DNA from 4 places in the Alteromonas sp. AMM-1 genome. Region 1 is predicted to be linked to each of the others. Evidence: predicted binding sites of a transcription regulator. Region 1 holds the regulator's gene; each other region holds the start of a gene.
What was found. Region 1 encodes sigma-54, which starts transcription at its own class of promoters, with help from an activator protein. Its sites were predicted from a motif close to GTTGGCACGNNNNTNGNNT; they were not measured.
Positions count from the first base shown of each region.

Region 2: a site for sigma-54 is predicted at 1,881-1,899, ahead of ACLR2L_RS04665 (choice-of-anchor A family protein). Genes of this name have one in related genera too.
Region 3: a site for sigma-54 is predicted at 2,176-2,194, ahead of ACLR2L_RS03520 (DUF2884 family protein). Genes of this name have one in related genera too.
Region 4: a site for sigma-54 is predicted at 1,869-1,887, ahead of flgB (flagellar basal body rod protein FlgB). Genes of this name have one in related genera too.

Region 1 is NZ_JBLBUE010000006.1:48,126-52,612, forward strand. It holds gene rapZ (RNase adapter RapZ) at 1-397, opposite strand, end outside; gene ptsN (PTS IIA-like nitrogen regulatory protein PtsN) at 428-877, opposite strand; gene hpf (ribosome hibernation promoting factor) at 890-1,177, opposite strand; gene ACLR2L_RS02625 (RNA polymerase factor sigma-54) at 1,202-2,680, opposite strand; gene lptB (LPS export ABC transporter ATP-binding protein) at 2,749-3,474, opposite strand; gene lptA (lipopolysaccharide transport periplasmic protein LptA) at 3,474-4,061, opposite strand; gene lptC (LPS export ABC transporter periplasmic protein LptC) at 4,030-4,487, opposite strand, start outside.
Region 2 is NZ_JBLBUE010000013.1:38,021-42,507, forward strand. It holds gene yjgA (ribosome biogenesis factor YjgA) at 1-384, opposite strand, end outside; gene pmbA (metalloprotease PmbA) at 457-1,788, shown strand; gene ACLR2L_RS04665 (choice-of-anchor A family protein) at 1,945-2,874, shown strand; gene ACLR2L_RS04670 (tetratricopeptide repeat protein) at 2,956-4,487, shown strand, end outside.
Region 3 is NZ_JBLBUE010000009.1:39,690-44,176, reverse strand. It holds gene ACLR2L_RS03530 (sodium-dependent transporter) at 1-72, shown strand, start outside; gene ACLR2L_RS03525 (NAD-dependent epimerase/dehydratase family protein) at 116-931, opposite strand; gene ACLR2L_RS03520 (DUF2884 family protein) at 1,295-2,113, opposite strand; gene ACLR2L_RS03515 (hypothetical protein) at 2,397-2,588, shown strand; gene ACLR2L_RS03510 (mechanosensitive ion channel family protein) at 2,675-3,949, opposite strand; gene ACLR2L_RS03505 (acyltransferase) at 3,956-4,487, opposite strand, start outside.
Region 4 is NZ_JBLBUE010000018.1:18,243-22,729, reverse strand. It holds gene ACLR2L_RS05790 (chemotaxis protein CheV) at 36-962, shown strand; gene ACLR2L_RS05785 (CheR family methyltransferase) at 983-1,816, shown strand; gene flgB (flagellar basal body rod protein FlgB) at 1,918-2,322, shown strand; gene flgC (flagellar basal body rod protein FlgC) at 2,319-2,741, shown strand; gene ACLR2L_RS05770 (flagellar hook assembly protein FlgD) at 2,777-3,457, shown strand; gene flgE (flagellar hook protein FlgE) at 3,473-4,487, shown strand, end outside.

The DNA of each region.
Region 1 (4,487 bases):
ACAAATCTGCGCGTTCGGTAACCGGGGCGAGCAGTTCGCGCTCTGCCTGGATGGATTCGGCCAGTGATTTGTTAAGCTTTGCCAGTGGATGCAAACGACGTGTTTCGCTGAATCGCTTAACCAGGATATCGTCGCTGGCATCAATATACACGATGGTCATTGTCCAGGACGAGGGCAAATAATCCAGAATTTCAACCAATTCATCCGGGTCTTTTGGCAGGTTACGCACATCAATACTTACCGCAACCTGATCGTATTCATCTACTACAGTGTGAGTAAGCGTGGGCAGCAAATTTACCGGAATGTTGTCAACACAGTAATAACCCAGGTCTTCCAGTGCGCGTAACGCAACAGATTTACCTGAGCCAGAGCGCCCGCTGATAATGATGAGTTTCATGTGTAGCCCAGTTCCTTGTTAGCCGGTTGTTCAACCATCACAGAGAGCAGCAATAACCTCTTCTTTGGTTTCGGCTCCACGAATGGCTTTGATAATATCTTTCTGACTGAGTTTACCTGCGATAGTTGCCAAAGTCTGCAAGTGGCCTTGAGTTTGATTTTCCGGCACTAATATCGCAAAGAAAATATCGACGGGCTTATCGTCAATGGCGTCAAAGTCAATAGCGGGCGTAGTCGTCACCACCACGGCGGTCACTTTGGATAAATCTGCCAGCCTGCCGTGCGGCAGTGCAATACCATTGCCAATACCAGTACTGCCTACTTTCTCCCTGGCCATCAATGCACTGAGCACTGTTTCCTTGTCGATTTCGGGACTCGTCTGAGCGGCGATATCACTGATAATTTCAAGAATTCGTTTCTTGCTATTGCACTGAACCGCACACTCGGTGCGGTCCAGGCTCACTAACGCTTGTATATTCATAAGGTTGGTGACTTAATGTTTTTTGAGCTTTTCCTTGTGCTTGATAACCTGTCTATCCAGTTTGTCTACCATGCTATCAATCGCCGCGTACATATCGGAATCTTCAGACGAAGCAAACACTTCAGCACCGCTTAAGTGCACTGTAGCTTCCGCTTTTTGACTCAGTTTTTCAACATTCAGGATCACATGCACATTGGATATGTGATCGAAGTGTCGCTCCAGTTTAGTAAATTTTGTCTCAACATAATTACGCAAAGAATCGGTAATCTCAACGTGATGACCTGAAAGATTAATTTGCATAGTTCGTCTTCCTTATATTTCAGCCTAAATGAGGCTCTTGCGTTGGTTAGACGGTGGAATCGAAAGCGATTCCCGGTATTTTGCTATTGTCCGCCGGGCAACCATAATGCCTTGATCAGCCAACAATTGAGCAATCTTGCTATCGCTGAGCGGTTTACTGGGCTTTTCTGCGGCAACCAGTTTCTTAATTAACGCACGAATTGCTGTAGACGAACATTCGCCGCCAGACTCAGTGGCAACATGGCTGGAGAAGAAGTACTTCAACTCAAAAATACCACGCGGTGTGTGCATGTACTTTTGTGTTGTCACGCGCGAAATGGTGGACTCGTGCATATCTACCATTTCTGCCACGTCATTCAGTACCATGGGCTTCATCATTTCCGGCCCGTGTTCAAAAAAGCCAAGTTGCTGTTGCACAATACAGTTTGCCACTTTCATCAGCGTTTCGTTACGCGATTCCAGGCTCTTAATGAACCATTTGGCTTCCTGCATATGTGAACGGATAAACTGTGAATCTGAGCTGTTACGCGCTTGGCGACTCATGGCCGCGTACTGCTGGTTAACGCTCAGTTTCGGTAAACTATCCGGATTGAGTTCTACCATCCATCGACCATTGCGCTTGGTCACCGACACATCCGGGATCACGTATTCAGGCTCTTTGGTAATAAGAGCACTGCCAGGACGGGGGTTAAGTGTTTGCAACAAACGCATGGCTTCACGCAAATCGTCCTCTTTTAGACGCGATTTACGCATAAGGGTTCGATAATCTTTACTGCCAAGTAAGTCGGCGTATTCGTCGATCAGCATTTTTGCTTCGTTCAGCCAGGGCGTATCTTCGGCAAATTGCTTTAACTGAACCAGAAGGCACTCCTGTGGCGTCCGTGAACCAGAACCAATCGGGTCGAACATTTGAATGCGTTTCAGTACGCATTCCACTTCGTCCATTTCTATGGGCTCATCCACATCGTCTTCAGAATTTACGCTTTGAAGAATGTCGTCCAGGCTAACCGTTAAATATCCTGATTCGTCAATTGAGTCGATGATAGCGATAGCTATAGCCCGGTCTACATCGCTGAATGGGGTTAAACGCATCTGCCAAAGCAAATGGTCCTGAATGTTGTCGGTGGTTTCACCCTGAAAAATTTGTTCGTCGTCGTTAGATGACGGGCCCGGTGCAGGGGCCGAGCCTGCTGAGTAGTATTCGTCCCAGGTGCTGTCGATGGGAAGTTCATCGGGTAATTCGTTCTTCTCCAGCGCTTCGTTGGTATCCATACTGTCGCTGCTGGTACTGGGTTGCGCCTCGTTGTCGGCATCCAGGTTGTTTCTTTCAAAGTGGTCGGTATCGCTACTTTCGTCTATTTCCAGCAGTGGATTAGCGTCTAGTGCTTCCTGAATTTCCTGCTGTAAATCCAGCGTAGAAAGTTGCAGCAGCTTAATAGCCTGCTGTAACTGCGGCGTCATGGTAAGTTGTTGACTAAATTTGAGTTGTAAAGATGGTTTCATCTACTTCTTTTCTTAACGCCCTGTTATTGGATGGGGTATTGCATCAAGCTTTTTCATATTTACCTTAACTATAGCCTGAATTGCTCACCAAGGTATACATCCTTCACTTTTTGATTACTTAAAACCTCTTCTGCGGTGCCCTGGGCTATCAGTTCACCCTGGCTCACTATGTATGCTTTCTCGCACACATCAAGGGTTTCCCGCACGTTGTGGTCGGTAATTAATATACCGATATCCCTATCCCGCAAATGCTGAATGATCTTCTTTATATCATTAACCGAAATTGGGTCAACACCTGCAAAGGGTTCGTCCAGCAAAATAAATTTGGGATTGGCCGCCAGAGCCCGGGCAATCTCTACCCGACGGCGCTCACCACCCGATAAACTCATGCCTGTACTATTGCGTATATGGTTGATATTAAATTCATCAAGCAGGGCATCGGCTTCATTCTGGCGTTCATCTGCACTTAAATCTTTACGCGTTTGCAGAATAGCCATGATGTTGTCGAATACGCTGAGTTTGCGAAAAATAGACGCTTCCTGCGGCAAATAGCCAATGCCATGGCGCGCGCGTTCATGCATGGGCTGGCGGGTTAGATCCATGTCGCCAATGCGTATGTCGCCTTTGTCCAGTGGCACCAATCCAACGATCATGTAAAACGTAGTGGTTTTACCTGCGCCATTAGGGCCGAGTAAACCTACAATCTGGCCGCTTGACACTTCAACACTAACGTCCCGTACCACCTGGCGGGATTTATAGGATTTTGCCAGGTGTTTCGCTGTGAGTACTGCCATTAGCGCTGGTCTTCCTTAGCATCGGTATCAGGTGTGGGATTCTTGGGCTTTTTGTCCTGCTTATCTTGCTTTTCCTGCTTTAATGCATCAATAGTTTGGGTGCTGAATACCGTGGTAACACGGCCAGTGCCACTGCCATCGCCTTTGGCGATCAGTTGCTCTTTTTCCATGTTGTACACAATAGAGTCACCTTTCACCACAGAGCTGTTTTGCAGTAGTTCTGCTTTGCCGGTTAGCGAGATCGTGCGGCTACCTACTTCGTAGCGAATTTCAAATGCCTTGGCTTCCACTGTGCGACCATCATCCAGCTTTTGGCGGTAAATAGCAGGCTTGCCCGTGGCAGAAAACACTTCTTTACCTTTGCCTTCAGTGGCTTCTACTTCTACCCGGTCGGCCAGAATATTCAGGCTGCCTTGTACAATTTGTACGTTGTCGATAAACACCGACTTTTTATTTTTACCGTCTAAGAATTGTGATTCAGCTTTTAGCTCTATCGGCTTTTTAAAGTCCGATTGTTCTGCATAAGCAGTGGTTGCTAACACAGCTAGTGCAGCACTAGTTAGCAGGCTGATAAGTGGTTTGTACATGTTGATTTAACTCATAAGTTTTATTCAGCAAATCGGCCGTTAATCCATTGCTTTGAATAGTAAATTCAGGTCCGGAAATCACAACGTGAGCTTCTGATACCATCGACTGTTTGTCCAGATCTATTTCCAGATAATCGGTTTCAACCCGTTGTACAAAGTCGTCCGGGTTTTTACTCACAATCACCACGTTGTTTTCTAACTGGATCATATTGTTATCGTAAAGTGTACCTTCGCTGGCCACTACCTGCCATGGCGGCTCGCCCGATGTCTGATAGATAGTATATTGCGGTGCCAGAAAGAGCACAAAGCCTAAAAACTGATAATGTTCCATTCGCGATGAAAAGACTTGTTGAATACGGTTGCCTTCTTCGTCATATATAGTGGTGGTGAGATTGCGCGCCTGGTAGGTTGGCGTAAGGGCACGGG
Region 2 (4,487 bases), on a different contig from region 1:
CTGACTGGCAATAGCATCGCGTGCTTTTTCCAGTTTATGGAGCAGCGCATTGTGTTCATTGTGCTGGTGTTGAAGTTTAGCCAGTGCTATTTCTATCGGCTCCAGATCGCGGCTGCGCATTAGCTTTCCAATAAACTGCAACTGACGGCGATAACCATCTTTTTTGCGGTTTATCCGGCGGGCCAAAGCGACGGCATCACCCAACTCGTCATCGAGCGGGATGGTTTTTAAGTGTGCGTCAGACAAATTAACCAGCTGTTCACCAACTCGCTGTTGTTGGGCAGACTGACGTTTGAGTTCGGATTTACTGACGGGCTCATCAAAACCGGGATAGTCGTCGTTGCTAACCTGGTTTTCGTCATCGTATTGACTCGGGTCGGTCATGGGACTCTCGTGTTAAACTGAATAATAGTAAATTGTAGCCCATGAACAATGGACATTTATAGCGAAACTTCTATGCAAATCGAACAACAACTCGCAGAAATTCAATCTAAAGTTGCCGATGTACTGAGTCTGGCACTGAAAAAAGGGGCAACGCAGGCTGAAGCCAGCATGTCGAAAGTGGAAGGGATCTCCGTATCCTCCCGTATGCGTGAAGTTGAAAATATTGAATTTACCAATGATGGCGGACTGGGCATCAGCGTGTACGTGGGTAAGCACAAGGGCAGTGCGTCTACAGCCGATCTCAGTATGTCAGCATTGACACTGGCCGTTGAAAAGGCTGTGGATATCGCCCGTTACACCAGTGAAGACCCTTGTACCGGCCTTGCCGACGCAGAGTTGATGGCTACTGAGTTTCCGGATTTAGAATTATATCATCCGATTCCGCTGGACCCCGAAAAGGCCATTCAAACCGCCATTGCTGCGGAAAGCGCTGCGCTGGATTACGATGAGCGGATAACCAATACCGATGGTGCCAGTTACAACGCCAACATTGGACTACGGGTGTATGGCAACACGCATGGGATCAATGCGGGATACACCAGCAGTCGCTATAGCCTTAGCTGTATGGTAATTGGCAGTCAGGGCGAAGATATGCAGCGCGACTACGCCTATACCGTTAATCGCAATGCCAGCTTACTGGACAGCCCTCAACAGGTAGGCAAGGAAGCGGCAAAAGCAACGGTAGATCGCTTAGGTGCACGAAAAATCAAAACCGCAACGGTGCCGGTACTGATCGACAAGCAAATTGCGGCAGGACTATTTGGGCATTACATTGGCGCCATCAGCGGTGGGTCACTTTATCGTCGCTCGTCGTTCCTGTTGGACAAGCTGGGTACTCAGGTTTTCCCATCCTGGCTTAATATCATTGAGCGACCACATTTGAAAGGTGCGCTGGCAAGCAGTAACTTCGACAGTGAAGGTGTGGCAACCCGCGACATGACGATTGTTGAGGACGGCTTGCTCTCAACCTATCTGTATACCAGTTATTCGGCCCGAAAGCTCAATACAGTCACTAACGGCCACGCGGGTGGTATTCACAACCTGATTGTGAACCATACGGGGCAAAGCGATGCCGAACTGCTCAAAACCATGGGTACAGGTTTATGGGTTACTGAACTCATGGGACAGGGTGTGAATATCGTTACCGGCGATTATTCGCGAGGTGCCGCTGGGTTTTGGGTAGAAAACGGTATTGTTCAGTATCCGGTTCACGAAATAACCATTGCCGGCACGTTGCAGGACATGTTTGCCAACATCGTTGCAATTGGTGCGCAGCAGGACGCTCGTGGCAGCGTAAGCACGGGGTCTGTGTTACTGGATAAAATGACCATAGCGGGCGCTTAAAAACAAGTGGTACGATCTGTCAGGATTTTTATCACTTTTTAAGAAGTTGGTTTTTTTTAAATAATTTAATCATAAAATTCATATGGTTATTTTTTGGATCGATATTTGCTTTGACGTTTGTTTAAGAGCGGCAGGGAAGAAATAAGGTACATATCTTTGAAAACACTTAATCAATTATTAGCGTCGTTAGCCGTTGTCGTGTCGATGAGCACAGTAGCGTCCGTTGAAAATGTAGGTACCTATAACCTGATTTTGAAAAACGATCTGAACACCAGCAGTGATATCGAAGGCCGCATCATGATTGGTGGCAACATCGATATGGCTGGCAAGTCGCTGGATGTTGCAAGCCGTATAGCGGCAGACCCCGTGGTTGACGCTGTAACCGTTGTTGGCAACATCACTGCAAACGATGTAAAAACCCAAAACGGTAATATTGTTTACGGCGGTTCGGCTGGCAGTACAAACCTGATTTTAAACGGCAGTGGTGCTGTCGTTCAGCAAAGTCAGAGTGTGCTTCAAAATCAGTTTGATGCGATTTATCAAAGCGTGATTGACGACAGTAATTATTACAAGTCACTTACTGCTAACGGTACGTTTAACACGTCAGATATGAATAACCTGAAGTTTGAATCGACCAGTAGCGATGATCTGCTGGTATTTAATATCAACGGTTCTGATTTGTTAAACGGTAGCTTTAGTTTTGGTTTTACGCCCACAGTGCCAATTATTATTAACGTGGCAGGTACCGGTGCGTTGAGTATTAACGCTAAGGCTTTTGGTAACTTTACAAAACAGGTTGCCTCTCTGGTATTGTGGAACTTCTACGATTACACCTCAATTGGTTTTAATGGCGACGGCTGGAACGGTTCGGTGTTAGCTCCCAATGCAGACATCACCAGTGGTACCGGTAGTCTCGATGGCGGTTTTGCAGCGCTGTCTTATACAGGTACGGTTGAACTGCACAATCAATTGTTCACGTATGTGCCGCCAGGTAACACGCCTGGTGAAGAAGTACCCGCACCACCCGTATTCTTTTTGTTGTTTGGTGGTCTGATCGCCACCCTTGCACTGAAACGTCGTAAGTAGCGCAAAAACACACATGGTTAAGAAAAGGCTGGGATCCCAGCCTTTTTGCTTTTTAAAATTCGTAATATTATGGCAATCACTATGCCCCGGTTACAGGATATAAAATTACCTTTGTACTCAATTATTTTTGGTAAGCAAATGGCATACGCCGCCGTTACAAGACTCACGAAAGTAGTAGTATTACTCCTTGTTATTGGGGGGGTAAATGCTGAGTCACAATCTGATACGGCGTCAATCGAGTGTGAAAAAGCCGAATTCAGTTACGAACAAGGCGATGCGGATACCGCGCTGATTCACCTTAAGCGTTGTCAGCAAGCAATGCCCGAATATTTGCCTGCACTGGCTTTGCTTGGCAAGATCCAGAGCCGGCAAAAGGCCTATCCTCAAGCAGTTATTACGTTCAACGACGCAATAAAGCGTGGTGCAGATGAATCCCTGTTCGCCAGAGAGTGGGCGGATGCGCTGTTAGCTGTACGTGAGTATGAAGTAATAAAGGATTTTGCGGGTTATGTAGCGTTCCCGGACAGCCAAAAAGCATACTGGCTACTGGCCCGGGCCGAATCCTGTATGGCGCTGCAGGAAGAAACCTGCGCGAGGGAAAGCTATAACCTGCGTGGCGAGATAGCTGATGACATCGAGCAACCCCTTGGGCTTGCCGGTATCGCTATAAAAACGCGAAACTGGAAAGCCGCGAATCGTCATTTACAACAAGCGCGTAAATTCAACGATACTGATATTCGCGTTTGGCTTGCCATGGCACAGGTGAGTCAGGGACAGGGAAAGATTGAGCAGGCATTGGATTATGCCGCACTGGCTTTTCAGATAAACCCTGAGCATCCCCTGGTGCTGAGAATTATGGCCGATTTGTATCTGGCCGCCAACGACGACGCTCAGGCGCTAAGCACGGTTGATGCGATATTGAAGCAGTCGCCCCAGGACCCTTACGCGCTGCTGGTAAGTAATAGCCTGACAAGCAACACCGAACGGGCGTTGCAACTTCAGGCTGTAAAAAATCAAATTGAAAAACTGAGGGCTTCGCTGACCGAGCCTTCAGATGAATTAATGTATTTACAGGGGTTAATTGCCTACCAGGAAGGTACGCTTGAAACCGCCATTACTCAGTTTGAACACCTTTACAAGGAAAAGGCCTATTTTCCGCAGACTATCGTTCTGCTGGCTAAAACTCAGGTGCAACTCGGGCAGCGGGCAGAGGCGATAAAGGTTCTGGAAGCAAACCAGGATCTATTACTAACGGAAGCACCAACTGCATACGCGTTGTTGATTGAGTTATTCATAGAGCAAGGTACCGTATTTAAAGCACTGGGTAGTTGGCAAACCTTCATCAGTACTTACCCTAAGCGAATTGACGCGCAGTTGCTGGAAGTTAAAATTTTACTCGCCCGTGGCTTACTGGACCGCGGAGCTGAAAAACTTACCGTATTGCAACAGCGTTATCCGGACTCAACCGAAATTCAAACCGTATATGCCGTGGTGATGGCCAGAGCCAATCAACCTGAGCGCGCATTAATGGCCGTAAAGCAATTGTTGGGAGCAGAGCCACAAAGTGCTTATCTGCTTAACTTTAAAGGTGCTCTGCATCTGATGCTTCATCA
Region 3 (4,487 bases), on a different contig from region 1:
CCGTTAATTCTGGCATTAATATTTGTTAATACGGTAGCGGTTAAGTACTTCGGTATCAGCCTGTTCGGTTAATCTTACTTACTTAGGGTTGCGGGCAGGTTTACCTCGCCCGCGATTACATGTCCCACGGGCTAGGGTAGCTTAGCGCTAATTGCAGTGTGCTAAGTGTTGCGCTAGCATCAATTCGTTTTCCTTCTCCCGGGTTTGTTTCATCCGGATTATCACTAAACTCAATATTGTTGAGCCCGCGGCGCAATGCCATTTTAGGGTAGTATATTCCGCGTTTGGGGTGATCATTGCTACACAGGTGCCATATTGGGTTGGTTGGCCTTAACTGTATAAGCGCCTCTATGGCCTGTAACACGTCATCTATATGCACCAGGTTAACTAACTGATTGGCGCCCGTTAATGTGCGCCCTGCAAGGGTGTTAACCGGGTGCCTGTCGGGGCCAACCAATCCGGCTAGCCTCAGTACATAGCTATGTTGCGGGGCGGTGCTCACAAGATGCTGTTCAATCTCAACATGGGCAATCCCTGATGCCGTTGAAGGTGCAACGGCTGAGCTTTCAGTGATCACGCCTTCGCTGTCGCCGTATACCGATGTGGTGCTAATGAATATAACTAAAGCAGGCTTGGCTTTGGTAAACAGCGCGGTGATTAATTCACACATCGAGCGGGTAAAGTCAGAGAGGTCAGGATTGCGTCTGCCGGGCGGAATATTGAGGATCACAATACTGTTATTGGCTGCGTCTGCCAGTGCGTCAGCGGATTGCCCTAATTCGTATTTTAAAGGGCTAATACCTGCTTCAGTGAGTTGCTGTGCTTTGCTTGGATTGCGAGTAGTACCGGTAATGACATAGCGCGATGAAAAGTGCTTTGCGGCGTAGCCACCTAACCAACCACATCCGCACAGCAGGAGCTTGTTTTGCATGATAGAGCCCGTAAATTGATTTTGCATCAGTATACGCGCCTATCACGCAAAAGGGTTGAAATAGCGGGTTTAATACCAATTCGCATAGAAGTTTGCTCACTCAGCAGCACTGGCAGGCTTTTTAGCTAGGCTTGGTTGCACAGGTTTGGTGGTTCCAAATCAAGCAAGCATAACAACGCTAAAAAGTCTGCCAGTGTTGCCCGAAGGGAGTGGCCAAAACGACTTACATCTGTGTTGCGCCCTCTGGACATAGAATGGCTATGCCTCAGAGTGCGCGTCGTGATCTAAGTCGTTTTGACTCACTCTGAGAGGGCAAACTTCTATGCGAATTGGTATAAATTACTTGGCGGTTAAGTAAATCCGTTACTTTTGCATTTTGTAGTCGCGGCTGATTTCCAGCAGATCCAAGCCGTTTAAACCCGGAATATGTTTCTGCATACGAGTTTCGGCATAGTCAGCTTTGGCGAGCACAGTGCACAGCTCGTCGGCTTTTTGTTCAAGGGCTTCGGTTTGTGCGCCAACGCGCTCTTCTATGGTGGCACCAAAGTTTTCCATGCGGCTGGCAAAATCTTCCATATCACCATCTTCAAATAGCATCTGGCGGCCGATAGCCATGAGCATATGTCCCATGGATTTCTCTACCAGGTTTTCCACGCGAGACTCAAACTCGTCTTCCCAGGCATCATCAATCCAATTGTTACCATTCAGGCCCTCAGAATTAAACTGGTAGCTGCCATCTGGGGCGTAAAAACGCGTGTTCAGTTCGGCTTTCAGATCGGTGAAGAATTCGTCAAACTCCTGCACCATTTCATTGTCGGTGCCTAACATTTCCGAAAATACTTCAGTTACCGCAAAGCTGGCAACATGCAGGCCTTCTGTAGCAATTTGCACTGTCATGGGTATGGCAGTTTCAATGCTGGTGTAGTAGTCGCTTACCCAACGTTGTTCGTCATCCGACAACTCCACTTTTTCGCCCTTTATAAACAATTCGTGTTTGGGCGTGATCAGCACAGCATCACCCTCTTGAGTGGTGACTGTGAGTTTTCCGTACTGATAGTTAATTGAGCCATGCAGTTGAGTATTGCACTGGTTGCCTGTCTCTGAATCCTCGTCTGTATGGGCCAGAGCTGGCAGTGTACACAGTGTTGCGGCAAACAAAGTTGAAAGTGCGATTGTTTTCATTGCGATCCTCTTCATGCAATTGGTATAACAGCTGTTACAATAAACAGGCTTTGATATGGGCTTCGCAATAGCCGGGCCAATATTTTTATTTTTTAAATATCAATAATTTACGTTTTTTGTGACGCGGATTGGCGAGCAGTAATCACTATCAATAAGGTGTATTGACTAATTGTTGGTGTTTTTGACCATAATCAATATTCATTGGATTATTGTGATTCCGCATGTTCATTTTTATTTGGTTGGTGCATAATACGCGCAGATTTTGGCTAGGGTACATAAGATTATGAGTGAGTGGATTGATGCACTTTTGTTTGGTGTTGCGTTATTGGCCTTTACCTTAGGTTTAACCAGCATCATTTCTGGCTTCATGAGCAGCAAACAAGGCAGTGAAGCGTTACACGAGAAAATCGAAATGGGCTACCTGGGTGTATCTGGCCTGGTAGTGTCTCTGGTACTGGGTTACCTCATTGTATAACCCCTGTTACCAAGCGAATGTAGTAAAATAAAAAAAGCGCAATCGCGCTTTTTTTATGTCTGTAAATCAGTTTAAGCGAATTGGTATTAGCTGTTCTGATGCGCTATCTGAGTCAGCGCCGACAAATGCGAGTCACGCTGATACGCCCGCAGCTCAAACAACGGCAACATGGCCATGATATGATCAAAAATATCGGCCTGTACTTTTTCGTAGTTTACCCAGGCTTTGTCGCTGCAAAAACAATACACTTCCAGCGGGATCCCCAATTCACTGGGCGGTAACTGGCGTACCATTAATGTCATTTCCTGATTAATTTTAGGGTGTTTGGTAAGGTAAGCCTCAAGGTAGGCGCGGAATGTACCAATATTGGTTAATGCGCGGCGATTCAGCAGGTCATTCTCATCAATGGAGTTATTTTTGTGGTAACGCTGTAACTCCTGAATTTTGCTTTCGATATAGGCCGCGATAAAGCGAATTTTTGCTACCTTTTTGAGACTTTCGTTGTCGTATAATTTTACCGAGTGAATATCGATGTTAATGGCGCGCTTGATACGACGCCCGCCCGATTCCTGCATACCCCGCCAGTTTTTAATGGATTCGTTGGTAAGGTTATAGGTGGGCAGCGTTGAAATGGTATTGTCCCAGTTGCGCACTTTAACGTTAGTCAGGCCCAGCTCAATAATTTCGCCATCTACATTAAACTTATCTATTTGTATCCAGTCGCCATTTTTGAACAAACGGTTCGCGGTGATTTGTATGCCTGACACAAATCCCAAAATGGTATCGCGGAAAATCAACAATAATACCGCCGCAATGGCGGTTAATCCCGAGAGCAGCAGTAATGGGCTGCGATCGACAATTAACGACACACTGAGCAGAATAAACAAAATGGCCAGTAACAGCTTGATAACCTGCACAAACCCGGTGATCGTGGCTTTTTGTGCAAACTCAGTGGTGTTGTACCAGTCTTCTACCGTGTTGAGCAACGCACTGGTAGACACCAGCGCTATCAGCATTAAATACAGCAGGGCCGCTTTCATCACAACCGCATAAAGCAGGCTGTCGTCAGTTAACAAAATAGGGGTGATCAGAAACACCACTAATGCAGGTACCAGATGAATTAAGCGGTTAAAGAAACCGTGCTCGCGAAGGGCGTTATCCCAGTTGGTTTGTGTTTTAGTGATCCAGTGGGTTAATACTGAATGCAGAAACAATCTGCCGCCCAAATGGAATGCAAAGGCGACGACTGCAATAAACGCCAGTGCCAGCGTATTGTATAGTGGGTTGTTTAAAACGATACCGGCATCAAATTCCTGGAGTACCGATAAAAATTGTTCGCGAAACCTGGCGGCGGTCAGCATGGGTATTTATTCTCCTGCCAATAACCTGGTAATAGTGTGATCCTTGCGTTGCCAAACGCTGTTCACCCAGTGTTGAAAGCCGGTTTTAAAAGCCTCGTCGTTGTAGTAATCGCCAATGGCTTCTTCCGGCACATCAATCACGTTTACGTCAATAATAATACGGGTCATCTGGCCCGCTACCATCGACAGCATGGGGTGTTTGCTGTTATCTGGGTACAGTAAGGTTACGTCCAGAATATGCGTGAATAATTCTCCCATGGTAGCCAGGGTAAAGGCAATGCCACCCGCCTTAGGAGGCAGCAGATGGTGGAATGGGCTTTGTTTTGCCGTGTGCTTTTGCGGTGTGAAGCGCGTACCTTCAACAAAGTTGATTACGGTAGTGGGCTGATGGCGAAACTTCTGGCAGGAGCGCTTGGTGGTTTCAATATCTGCGCCGCGCTTTTCCGGATGCTTTTTCAGGTACTGTTGTGAGTACCGCTTCATGAATGGCATTTCTAACGCCCACGCACCCAGGCCTACAAATGGCATCCAAATCAGT
Region 4 (4,487 bases), on a different contig from region 1:
AAGGTTTGTGCCCATATTTAACACTGAGGTGATGTATGTCTGGAATTATGGATTCGGTAAATCAGCGCACGCAGTTGGTCGGACAAAACCGACTGGAATTGTTGCTGTTCCGTCTTAATGGCCGGCAACGATTCGGGATTAATGTGTTTAAAGTCCGGGAAGTGTTGCAATGCCCTGCGCTCACCTCAATGCCAAAGCTCAATCCTTTGGTTCGAGGCGTGGCACATATTCGCGGACAAACCATTTCAGTGATTGATTTAAGTATGGCAACCGGTGGTCGCCGTATTGAAGATTTAAAAACGGCATTCATTGTCATTGCTGAGTATAACCGTTCAGTGCAGGGGTTCCTGGTTGGTGCAGTTGAACGCATCATCAATACCAATTGGGATGCGATTATGCCGCCGCCTCAAGGCACTGGCAGAGCGAGTTATTTGACCGCGGTGACCGAAGTAGATAAAGAATTGGTTGAGATTCTGGACGTAGAAAAGATCCTCAATGAAATTTCGCCGCTCAATACTGAGGTGAGTGCCGACGTTGCCAGTAAACTGAATACCGATGCCCACAAAGATAAAATAATATTTATCGCCGATGATTCATCGGTGGCAAGAAATCAGGTGAAGCGAGCCCTCACAACGTTAGGGCTTGAAATTGAGATGGCTAAAAACGGCCTTGAGGCATTGAACCGGTTGAAAGAGATTGCAGCTGAAACCGGCGATGTGACAGACAAAGTGGGTGTGCTGGTATCGGATATCGAAATGCCTGAAATGGATGGCTACACACTGACCGCTGAAATCAAGAATACCCCTGAGTTACAAAAATTACATGTTGTGCTCCACACGTCATTGAGTGGCGTATTTAACCAGGCGATGGTTAAGAAAGTCGGTGCAGATGATTTTATCGCCAAGTTCCACCCGGATGAACTGGCGACAGCTGTTCAAAAATGGCTTGGCCCCACTGAATAAGCGAACGGAGTACTAACCGATTGGTTAATAAGGATGTATCACCTGAAGGGTACCGCAGGTTCAGGGATTTTCTTGAGCAGCAATGTGGTATTGTGCTGGGCGATAATAAGCAGTATTTGGTAAGAAGTCGCCTGGCCGGGTTGTTGTACGAGCATCAACTGGCCAGTATGGACGAATTGCTGGGAATCGCGATTTCCGGCCACAACCGCGCCTTATTGCAACAAGTCATCGACGCTATGACCACAAATGAAACATTGTGGTTTCGCGATACGTATCCATTTGAATTGCTCATCAACCAGATTTTGCCCGATCTTGCCACCCGGCAACGTAGATTGCGTATTTGGAGTGCTGCATGTTCTTCAGGGCAGGAGCCTTATTCTATTGGGATGTCTGTACTGGAATACCAGCGCAAAAGTCCTGCGGCAAAGAGCCTTAGTGTTGAAATAGTGGCAACGGATTTGTCCAGCAACATGCTTAAGAAATGTGAGCAGGGTTTGTACGATGAGCTGTCACTATCGCGCGGATTATCGGCAGAACGCCGCCAGCGCTATTTTTCGCAGCACGAAAGCGGCATGATGCAAGTTAATGCCGAGGTTCGTCGTATGGTGAGTTTCCGCAGTCTGAACCTGCTACACAGCTATTCCATGCTGGGTAAGTTTGACATTGTATTTTGCCGCAATGTGTTGATTTATTTTTCTACCGACATCAAGCAAAAAATACTGCAACAAATTGCCGCTCAACTCCAACCAAGCGGCATTCTCTTCCTTGGCGCGTCAGAGTCAGTTGCCTCTGCGGCAGAGAGTTACCGCATGATAAAATGCAACCCTGGGTTGTATTACGCTAAGAAAGATTAGTTAACTAATTGATTTAGCTTTATTCCTTAAATAAATATCCAATTTTTATTCTATTGGCACTCCCTTTGCTTAGTTGTGACTAAGTATTAGGAGTAGTGCTCATGGCAATTAATCTAGACAAACTCACAGGCTTCCATCAACAGGCGTTGAATATTCGCAACGACATAATGGAAGTGAGCGCCGGTAACCTGGCAAACGCCAACACCCCTGGCTATAAGGCCCGAGGCATAAACTTTCAACAAGCTATGGCTTCGGCGCAGTATGCAAGCGGTCAAAAAATGACACGTACTCATGAAAAACATATCAGCGGCGGCATGACCTCGTCAGCGGAAATTGGTTTCCGCATTCCTTCTCAACCGGATACGGGTGACGGCAATACGGTGGAAGTGCAGCGCGAGCGTAATGAATTCTTAGACGCATCGATGCGCTATCAGGCCAGCATTCAGTTTCTGGATGGCAAAATTAAAGGCATGAAAAAAGCGATTAGCGGAGGACAAGGGCAATGAGTTTATTTGATGTTATGTCAATTTCTGAATCGGGTATGCATGCAGAAAGTGTTCGCCTGAATACCACAGCCAGCAACATAGCTAACGCCAATACTGTGAGCAGTAGTGCAGGTGAAACTTACCGCGCACGTCATGCTGTTTTTGCCGCTGAACTGCAACGCGCCTCAAACGACCAGATGAAAGGCACCGAAGTAAAAGTGCTGGGCGTGGTAGAAAGCAACAAACCACTTAACGTTGAGTATGCGCCTAACAACCCATTGGCAGATGAAAATGGCTATATCTACAAGCCCAATGTGAACATTGTGGAAGAGATGGCCGATATGATGTCTGCGTCAAAAGCCTACGAAACCAACATTCAGGTAGCTGATACCGCCAAACGCATCTTCCGTCGCGTAATGATGCTTGGCCAGGGCCAGTAATGGCTGGCCATTAAGAGGATACTATTGTGAGTATAATCAACACCACAACAGGCTTAACCGACAACCTGTACTGGCAGGACGAGACGGTTCCGGTAGTCGATGGTTCTGAGCAAGCACTGAGTCAGGAAGACTTTTTCGCCTTGCTGACCGAGCAGTTAGCGAACCAGGATCCTACCAAGCCGGTAGACAATGATCAGATGGTGTCGCAAATGACCCAGTTCACTACTGCGGATGGCATCAACAAACTCAACGAAAAGTTTGAGACTTTTGCCACTTCAATGACGTCAAATCAGGCGTTACAGGCGTCTGGGCTGATTGGTCAGAACGTACTGGTAGAAAGCAACATTGGCTACATGGCTACTGATGGCGCAGGTGTCAGCGGTGTAGTGGTAAACGATCAAACTGTTCAGAACATGGAAATTACCATTACCAGTCCAAACGGCGAAGTGGTAAGGGTAATCAATGCCGGCACGCAAGCGGCAGGTAACATCCAGTTCAGTTGGGATGGCACTGACAGCCGCGGCAATATTATGCCGGCCGGCGAATACATTGTTAGTGCATCTGGTGAAGCTAATGGTGAAGGGGTGGCTATTTCCACCGCTATCAACCGACACGTTAGCAGTGTGAGCCTGGCAAGCAGCAGTCAGGGCATTATTTTGAATTTAGCAGGTGATGTCAGCATTAATCTTAAAGACGTCATTCAAATCGGCAGTTAGTAGGAGAGAAAACTCATGTCTTTTAATATTGCATTAAGTGGCGTATCTGCCGCACAAAAAGATTTGGACACCACCGCCAATAACATTGCCAACGTCAACACGGTAGGTTTTAAGGAATCGCGTGCTGAGTTTGGTGACGTATATGCGACATCATTATTGGCGGGCGGTAAAACAAAAGTAGGTGACGGTGTATTAACCCAGGAAGTTGCGCAGCAGTTTACCCAGGGTAGTTTACAGTTCACTAATACCGCATTGGATTTAGCGATCACCGGCAACGGCTTTTTTGCCACAGTACCAGAAATTACCTCACGCGATTTTTCGTTTACCCGTGCCGGTCAGTTTAAACTCGACGCCGACAACTTTGTGGTAAACAGTGCGGGCGATAATCTGGTTGGTTTTCCGGTTAACTCCGATGGTACCAGCGCTTCAGTGGCGTTAAGTACAACGGTTCCTGTGCGTATTCCTGATTCATCAGGTAATCCACAGCAAACCGGTGAAGTTGATATTCGCATGAACCTGCCAGCAGGTGAAGGCGCGCTGGATCCAGCCAGCTTCGACCCGGAAGACCCATTAACCTATAACGCCGCTACCTCGGTAACTGTTTATGACTCGCTGGGTGACAGCCATGTTATGACCTATTATTTCATTAAAGACAATGCAGTAGGTAGCGACAACGAATGGTATGTAGTTGCCTCGGTAGACGACACGCTGGTTGACTTGGTGAACTCTGACGGCACGGATTCAGACCCTACGACCGCCGTCAATTCTGCAGGCACCAATACCGGTAACGGCGTAACAGCTGCGAAGTTAATTTTCAGCCAGGGCGGTGAATTTACTGGTATTGAATCGCCAGATGGGGTGGCGCAGTCTGATTTTAAAATTGTAACCGAAGCATTGGGCGGAACAATTTTGGCGAACGGCTCTGATCCAACACAGCAAATTGCCATTGATTTTAACCTGGATCCAAATGGCGCTACGCCAAATGAACCTACTCAATTCGCATCTGCCTTTGAGGTAACTTCACTCGAGC